DNA from 2 places in the Vibrio sp. 2132-1 genome. Region 1 is predicted to be linked to the other one. Evidence: predicted binding sites of a transcription regulator. Region 1 holds the regulator's gene; the other holds the start of a gene.

Region 1 (4,219 bases):
CCGCCAGCTTACTGGGGCAAGCGGTGATGCGCCATTTGGTGGTCCGGGGGCGTCGGGTAACTTGCGCCCAAGCGCTTACTACGCAGCAGATTACTGTGCGTACCCAATGGCATCAATGGAAGGTCAAGAAACTGTCTTGCCTGCAACATTGAGTCCAGGTGTAGCACTATAAGTTTTAATAATAGAGTCGCAACTATGCATTGCGGCTCACCTTGCCGGCGCATCATTTAGGTATGGGTTGTAGTGATCGTTGGCAGAACACGAAAAGTGAGCAAAGACTCGGAAAAGCGTGTTGACTGACTGGCATTTACCGTCACAGGTTGATGGTTGCTCGTTCATTATTCTGGACAACTTTTGTTGTGAACGAGCAGCCAACTTCCGCTTACCTTTAAACTCTACATCTCGTAACAAGGAGTCGTTATGACGCCCGATGTGTTATTTGAATCGCTATGGCAAGATTACATTCAACGTCTTTGCCCTTCGGCTGCTAAAGTGCATCAGCTGCTTCAAGAAGATGAGCCTCTGATTAATGATCATATAGCTTTACGTACCTTCAATATCGCGCCTCTTGGTATTGAAACTCTAGCTAAGCCATTTGTAGCTATTGGTTACAAGGCGTGTGGTGATTACATTTTCGAAAGCAAAAAGCTGGTTGCTAAGCACTATGAGCACCCAGATCCGAAGCAACCTAAAGTATTTATTAGTGAGCTAAAAGTTGAAGAGTGCTCGCCTGAGCTACAAGAGATTGTGAAAAATTTGGTGGCACAAATCGATGCTGACAAGCTGAAAGATAGCGCATTCTTACATGGTGGACGCTTGTGGGATTTAAGCTTTGCTGATTACCAAACGTTGGCTAAAGAAAGTGAGTACGCATCTTGGCTTGCGGCGCATGGTTACGGAGCAAACCACTTCACGGTGAGCGTTAACCAGCTCAATGAATATGAAGAAGTGAAGCAGGTAAACGATCATCTGCGTACCGCTGGGTTTACCATTAATGAAAATGGTGGTGAAGTGAAGGGCACTCCTGAGGTGTTGCTAGAGCAGTCATCGACCATGGCAGATAAAGTAGCGGTTCGTTTTAGCGAAGGCACTGAAATTATCCCTGGCGGGTTTTATGAATTTGCTAAGCGCTATCCGATGGAAAATGGTGATTTGTACCCAGGTTTCGTGGCCGCTTCAGCTGACAAAATCTTTGAAAGTACGAATGGCTAAGTTTTAGGGTTAACCTGTTAAGCTTACTCATTAGTGTTCGCTGCACCCTATCTCATTTGGTCATGAGTAAATAAAAAGCCACCAATGTTGCCATTGGTGGCTTTTATAATTTTGTTCGTGTCACTCTAGTTCGAGATTAACGAGTACCGTAAACCACGATGGTTTTACCGTGAGCAGAGATTAGGTTCTGCTCTTCTAGCATCTTCAAGATACGACCTACTGTCTCACGAGAACAGCCAACAATTTGACCGATTTCTTGACGAGTGATCTTGATTTGCATGCCGTCTGGGTGAGTCATTGCGTCTGGTTGTTTTGCAAGGTTCAGAAGCGTCTGAGCGATACGACCAGTTACGTCTAGGAACGCCAGGTCACCCACTTTTTGGCTAGTTACTTGAAGACGACGAGCCATCTGCGCAGAAAGACGCATTAGGATGTCTGGGTTTACTTGGATAAGCTGACGGAACTTCTTGAAAGAAATTTCAGCAACTTCACAAGGAGATTTAGCACGAACCCAAGCTGTGCGCTCTTGGTCTTCCTCGAATAGACCAAGTTCACCAATAAAGTCTCCTTGGTTTAGGTAAGAAAGGATCATCTCCTTACCTTCTTCGTCTTTGATAAGAACCGCAACAGAACCTTTAACGATGTAGTACAAAGTTTCTGCCTTTTCGCCCGCGTGAATTAGCGTGCTCTTTGAAGGGTACTTATGAATATGACAGTGTGAAAGAAACCACTCTAATGTTGGGTCGGTTTGAGGTTTACCTAGAACCATAATATCTCACTTCCTCTGCAGGGTACGCTTGCGCTATCCATATTTTAGCTAAGCCTGAATTAGGCCTACTAGAATAAGAGCACTTTTTATATGCTGCAAGCTCTCTTGTGTTTCGGTAAGAAATAGTATCCTTTTTCGAAAACGATTTCTTGATTTTAATCGTGCCATGATTGAGATTTTGTAAGCAAAACTGTGCACATGATCACGGTATGAAAAGTAAACATCTTCGCAGGCAGGTTTTTAGCCAATTTTCCCTGTTTCGATGAGCTGTTGTAGGATAGGCCGAACTATGAGCTCCATTGCAAAGCTCATCTTACCGCCGGGTACGACAATCGTGTTGTGGCGTGACATGAATGAGCCATCAATCATGGCCAGCAGATATGGGAAGTCGACATTCTTGATACCGCGTAGGCGAATCACCACAAAACTCTCATCCAAACTAGGGATGCCTTTTGCATTAAGTGGGTTGGAAGTATCAACGGTCGGTACGCGCTGGAAGTTGATGTGAGTACGAGAAAACTGCGGAGTGATATAGTTGAGGTAATCGTCCATGGATCGCACGATTGAGTCCATTACCGCTTCACGCGAATGGCCGCGATCGCGAGTGTCACGTACGAATTTTTGGATCCACTCTAAGTTCACAATCGGCACCATGCCAATTAAGAAATCCACATGTTGAGCAACATTAACATCGCCATCGACCACGCCACCATGTAACCCTTCATAAAACAGCACGTCGCTGTTTTCGGGTAAGTCTTGCCACGGTGTAAACGTGCCTGGCATTTGATTGTAGGGAACCGCTTCGTCAAACGTGTGCAGATAACGGCGCACGCTGCCAGTGCCGTCATGCCCGAACTTACGGAAAAACTCTTCTAATCCCGGGAAGTCATTAGCTTGTGGGCCAAAGTAGCTAATGTGTCGACCTTGCTCGCGGGCTTTGCGGATTTCGATGTCCATCTCTGGGCGAGTAAAGCGATGGAAGCTATCGCCTTCAACCCATGCGGGTTTAACGTTCATCATATTGAACATTTTACGGAAGGCTTCAGATGTAGTGGTCGTGCCGGCACCGGACGAACCAGTAACCGCAATAATTGGGTGTTTAGCTGACATGACAAACCTTGTCGAAAATTACTTACCTGTAATGTGCAGTAGAGTTACTACTGCACGGTCGATATCCCACTATAGCACGTAACAATACCTTGTCATCGAGTGGGATACGGTAAAATGTGAAGGGTCTAAAATTTTGTTTTATGTTGAATATCGACGGTTTCGTGTAGCTCAGAGAACACGATAACCGCTTCACCTTTTTCCAATTGAGCTTTGACTTGATCAATTTTGTCTTGCAAAGAAACCTCGACGGTTCCGTAATCCGTTCCTTCGCGTAAGACGAATTCACGAATTAAGTTTTCCAATGTTTCCGGCGCAATGTCTTGCCATGGAATGATCATAAATACCTCTAACTTTTATGATGAGCGGCTAGTTTACTGCGTTCGTTGCTTGGATACAGCAGAAAGGTAATCTGCGGCGATACTTTCGTAATACGCGGGCAGCGCTTCCTCCAACCAAAACTTAGGTTTTAACGCCGTTCCTGTCAGGAAGCCAACATGGCCACCGTGTTCAAAGAGACGGTAATCAATGTTATCTGGCAGAACAAACTTCGGGATCACATCGTCGGTCATGAACGGATCGTCTTTGGCATGGATGATCAGTGTGGGTAGCGTGATTTGCTGTAGTTTACTTAAGCCAGAGCATTGGTCGTAATAATCTTGTGCGTCTTTGAAGCCATGCAATGGTGCGGTAATCAAATCATCGAATTCATACAATCGTGTGACACGTTTTATTGAGTTGTAGGACAGCGCAAGCTCGCCATGCAGTAGATGATGCTTTTGTAACGCGTTACGTTTCAGTGAAGAAAGCAGATAACGGCGATACACTTTTGAAAAGCCTTGTTCTATACGGTTTGCACACGCCGCTAGGTCTAAAGGCGCTGAGATAATAGTCGCTGCATTCAAAATAGGGTGGTCTTTATATTGGGCTAAATAATTCGCCAACATGTTACCGCCAAGAGAAATACCAACTGCAACTTTGGGATTATCAGGAAAACGTTGTTCAAGGTGCTCTAGGAAGTAACGAGCATCCGTCACTTCACCCGAGTGGTAAGCTCGTGCTTTTTTGTTTGGTTTACCGCTGCAGCCACGAAAATGCATCATCACCGACAGCCATCCAGATTGAGCAAAT
Region 2 (4,219 bases), on a different contig from region 1:
CTTCCGCCAAACGCTCTTTATCCGCTTGCTTCATGGACGCATCGTTGCCAGTGATATCCAGTACCGTGCGGTCATTGGCTGCATCGTAATATTTTGCTTCGCTGGCTTCTCGATAGCTGAACACAAACGGCAGAAATACGAGGTCATACTCCAAGCCTTTTGATTTGTGAATAGTTACGATCTGCACTAAGTTACGTTCCGATTCTAAACGTTGGATTTGGTCATCACTGCCACCCAAACCGTTTTCCGCATCACTGATAGACTGAGCGAGCCAACGCAGCAGACCGTGATCGCTGTCCAGTTCATTACTGGCTTGTTGAAGCAGTTCACCGATGTGCATTAAATCGGTAAGCACTCGCTCACCATTTTCACCCTGTGAACTCGCGCCTTCTTCTAGTAATCGCTCGGCAATATGGCGTTTGCTGATCACCGCGCGCAACATCGGCAGCACACCACGTTGAACCCAAAGTTTGCGATATTCTTTGAATTCGTTTACGGCGTTTTCCCACACAATTTCATCGTTATTAAGTGCATCCAAACTTGCTGCATCAAGGGCAAACAGCTCAGAGGCAAGACTTGCACGCAGCGCACGGTCATTTTCTGGCGTCAGCACCGCTTGCAGCAAACGCTGTAAATCCTGCGCCACAGAACTGGTAAACACACTGTCTCGGTTAGACAGGTACACGCTGGCAATGCCTTGGTTTGCCAGGGCTTGTTTGACCATTCGACCTTCACTACCTGTTCGAACCAACACCGCGATATCGCCCGCTTGAACCGCTTTCTGATTTTCGCCATTCACCAGACACGCTTGCCCCTGTTGAGCCTGCGTCAAAATGGTTTGGATTTGGCTTGCGGTCGCCTCTGCCATTCGAGTCAAATACTCGCCTTTTGGTAGCGGTTTATCGTCCGCTTCTTGCAACCAATAAGTCAGCGCTGGTTGCTTTTGGCCACCCATAGTCCAAATGCGTTTTTCGGCATTGGGACTGTACTTAACGGGTAAGAACGGAATATCCGAATCGTAGATAAATGGACTGTCTGGCAAAGCAAATACTTGGTTTACCGCCTGCACCATATCTGCGCTAGAACGCCAGTTGGTTCCTAACGTGTAGTGGGCACTTACTTGGTTACGCGCTTTGATATAAGTGAAAATGTCTGCGCCACGAAAGCCATAAATCGCCTGCTTTGGGTCACCGATCATAAACAAACCGCATTCCGGGTTGTTCAGATAAATACGGCTGAAAATACTGTATTGAAGCGGGTCGGTATCTTGGAACTCGTCAATCATAGCGACAGGATACAAAGTACGAATACGCGCCGCTAAAAGCTCGCTTTCGTCCGTATCGATAGAAGCAGAAAGTTGTGTCAGCAAATCATCGAAAGAGAGCCACTGTTTTTGATTTTTCGCGTTGGCCAGCATCACACGACAATGCTCAACCGCATGAGCAAGCAGTGGCGCTTTTAAGCTGATTGGATTGGCAAGAAATGTTTCAATGGCTTCAAATACCGCATGCTGCGGCGCACTGCCTTTCGGTGTTTTTTCCAACAAGACGTTTTGCGCGAATTTCTCCAGCTTGTCTGGATAATCGTAACCTGTGGTTTCCGTTGCCGCCCAAGCATTCACCGCCTCCAACCACGTCGGCAGAGACTTTTTGGTGTAGCTGCGTTTGTTAATATCTGAATCTGAAATCAGCGTGAAGAAGTCATCTTGGCTTTCTCGCCACTGTGCTTTTAATTCATCAATTTTTTTCAGATTTTCAGTATGAAGATCAGCCAAACTGCCTTTCATTGCAGGAACAGAAAGGATTAACGGCGCACCGGTTAAGTAATTGCTGATGTCAGACAACAACGCAGATGGAGAGCTCCATAGCTGGCGAATTTCCCCAGCCAAGGTAAATGGCAACGGGTAGAAATTGCGGCGCCAGTAATCGGCTACAACTTGCGCTTTTAGGTGACTTTCATCGGTCACAAACTCGTTATTAAATCGGCTGCCAGATTCAAACGCATTTTGCGTTAGCATACGTTGGCAAAAACCGTGAATGGTGTAGACCGCCGCCTCGTCCATCTGACGCTCTGCCTGCAATAAAATTTCTGCGGCTTGCTTGTGATCGTCAAACTCATTAAGCAAAGGTTGGATCACCGGGTCGGAACTCTGTCCACGCGCAAACGCGATTCGCGCATCATGGATTCTTGCCCTGATACGATCGCGCAATTCCACAGTTGCCGCTTCGGTAAAGGTTACAACCAGAATTTGGTCGACCGTAAGCGGTACGCGATGTCGAGTTTCCGCGCTGCCGTGACGAAGCAAAAGGCGCAGATATAAACCTGCAATAGTGAAGGTTTTACCTGTACCTGCTGATGCCTCGATTAACCTCGCACCATGCAGAGGAAACGTCATCGGTTCTAGTGGCGTTGGTTGAGGTTGCTCTGTGCGGTCTAATGTATGTAGAGGACACTCTGCACCTGACATTTGATCCATAACGCTGAATCTCTCCGGATTATTTACTAGGACGTATCACCTAATAAATGTGATCTATAGTTAAAAATTCTATTAATATGTTTAACAAGTTGGATAATTTAGAGCTTTGTGAGATCTTTCTCACGGTTATCCATAAGACGTACCGTTAGTATGCGCCCCACGAGATAAGCCAAACCTTTTGGCGGCACAACTCAAATGAATTAAACAAAAGTATCATGGTCCCTCTGACCTTGTGGCCGTACAGCGAACGCCCTACAAAAAATAATGATTTTCTGGCGGCCACCCTACTCTTCCTTCTCTTTATCCAACTGTCTTTATTACGCTTTTACGTCATCAGCGTCTTGAACCGCTAAGCGCGCACCTTGCAAAACTAATGCTGTCAGCAAACGAACTTCTGAGGCCAACTCATCATTCCAAGCAGGCCAAATTCGAGAGATGTACGCATTATTGCCCTCGCCCGGGCTCATGAAGCCATCATTGAATGCGTCAGCCATTTTCTTCAAAGATTTCTCTTCGTCATCTACCCACTGACCGCGACTAAAGCCCGCTTCAACACAAGCCAACGCCGTTTTCGGGAAATAAGGCAAAGGCTTAGTCATGCCTTCGAAGAATAAGCGAACTAATTCAGTCAGTAGCTGTTTGGCATACTGAGCATCGGCAATTTCTGGGTAGATCAAATGCAGCGCGCCTTCTTTACGATCGTAACCAATGATGTGGGTTTTCTTAGCATGACCCGACGCCGACATGGCAAGGTGATCGATCCACGCAGCAACGTAATCCTGCGAGCGAATCTTACCGCTTCGATAGCGAATCAAACCGGATTGGTAGCATTGAGTTAGCCAACCTGTTAGGCGAACGTTTTTCTCTTCGCCTTCATTTCGCTCAAACAAGGAATCAAACGTCAGGTCGATTTCCAAATCGTCTTGAGGCGCACCAGATAAAAACGCCAGTTTATCCACCAGCTCTTCCGCCTGAACTCGGTTGGTTTCAAATTCGATATCACCAAACGCCCCCACCGGCAGTTTGCCTTGCGCGCGCTGTTGACTCATAAAGTGTTTAAGCACCTCTGTTTTTTTCTCTGGCTGCATCAATGTCGTTTCAAGCAAGATTTCTAACAGCTCATCACGCATTTGATAGCTTTCCAAACCACCTAAAACAAAGGGTTCGTCGTCTTCCATCACCGGTAGCGGCGGTTCAAAGATTACTTTTAAACGACGATTGAAAAAATACTGCACTGGTAAACGCCAGAAACGTTGCAACTCGACTAAGTCGAGCTCAAGCGGGAACGTCGCTCCCAACAGATAGTCGTCTAATGCCCGATTAAAATCACGACGGACATAGCCTTGCGATTGACTGCTTTGAGTCAATGCCGCTGGAATCCACTCTTTCGCGTAGCTGGCGTGCATGCCTTGGAACGCACTTGGGCTAAACGGCACCATGGCGTGGGTATTCACCAACGCATTTAATAAGTTGTCGCCAGACTCATCAACAGGCAACGCTTCATCACCACTTAAACAATAGTTTTGGTGGCAGTATTCCATCAGCTCAGAAACCAGAACCGAAGGCACTCGCTCGGTATTGTCTTGGATTGAACGGCCAACATAACTGATGTAGAGCGTTTGCTGTGCAGACAACATCGCTTCGAGGAATAGATAACGGTCATCATCTCGGCGCGAACGGTCGCCCGGTTTGGTTCTTCCTGTCATCAAGTCAAAGCCTTCTGGCGGCATGGAGCGTGGGTAC

What was found. The regulator CRP, encoded in region 1, controls carbon source genes, mostly activating them, when cyclic AMP is high. The targets are predictions, from matches to a motif close to TGTGANNNNNNTCACA.
Region 2: the regulator CRP is predicted to act here: its motif matches at 2,586-2,601, upstream of recB (exodeoxyribonuclease V subunit beta).

Annotation. Positions count from the first base shown of each region.
Region 1 is NZ_JAWPON010000027.1:14,907-19,125, reverse strand. Features, by position in the region: gene astD (succinylglutamate-semialdehyde dehydrogenase) at 1-172, shown strand, start outside; gene R8N47_RS21910 (DUF1338 domain-containing protein) at 421-1,212, shown strand; gene crp (cAMP-activated global transcriptional regulator CRP) at 1,349-1,981, opposite strand; gene R8N47_RS21900 (phosphoribulokinase) at 2,222-3,091, opposite strand; gene R8N47_RS21895 (YheU family protein) at 3,217-3,429, opposite strand; gene R8N47_RS21890 (hydrolase) at 3,463-4,219, opposite strand, start outside.
Region 2 is NZ_JAWPON010000002.1:273,573-277,791, reverse strand. Features, by position in the region: gene recB (exodeoxyribonuclease V subunit beta) at 1-2,467, opposite strand, end outside; gene recC (exodeoxyribonuclease V subunit gamma) at 2,794-4,219, opposite strand, start outside.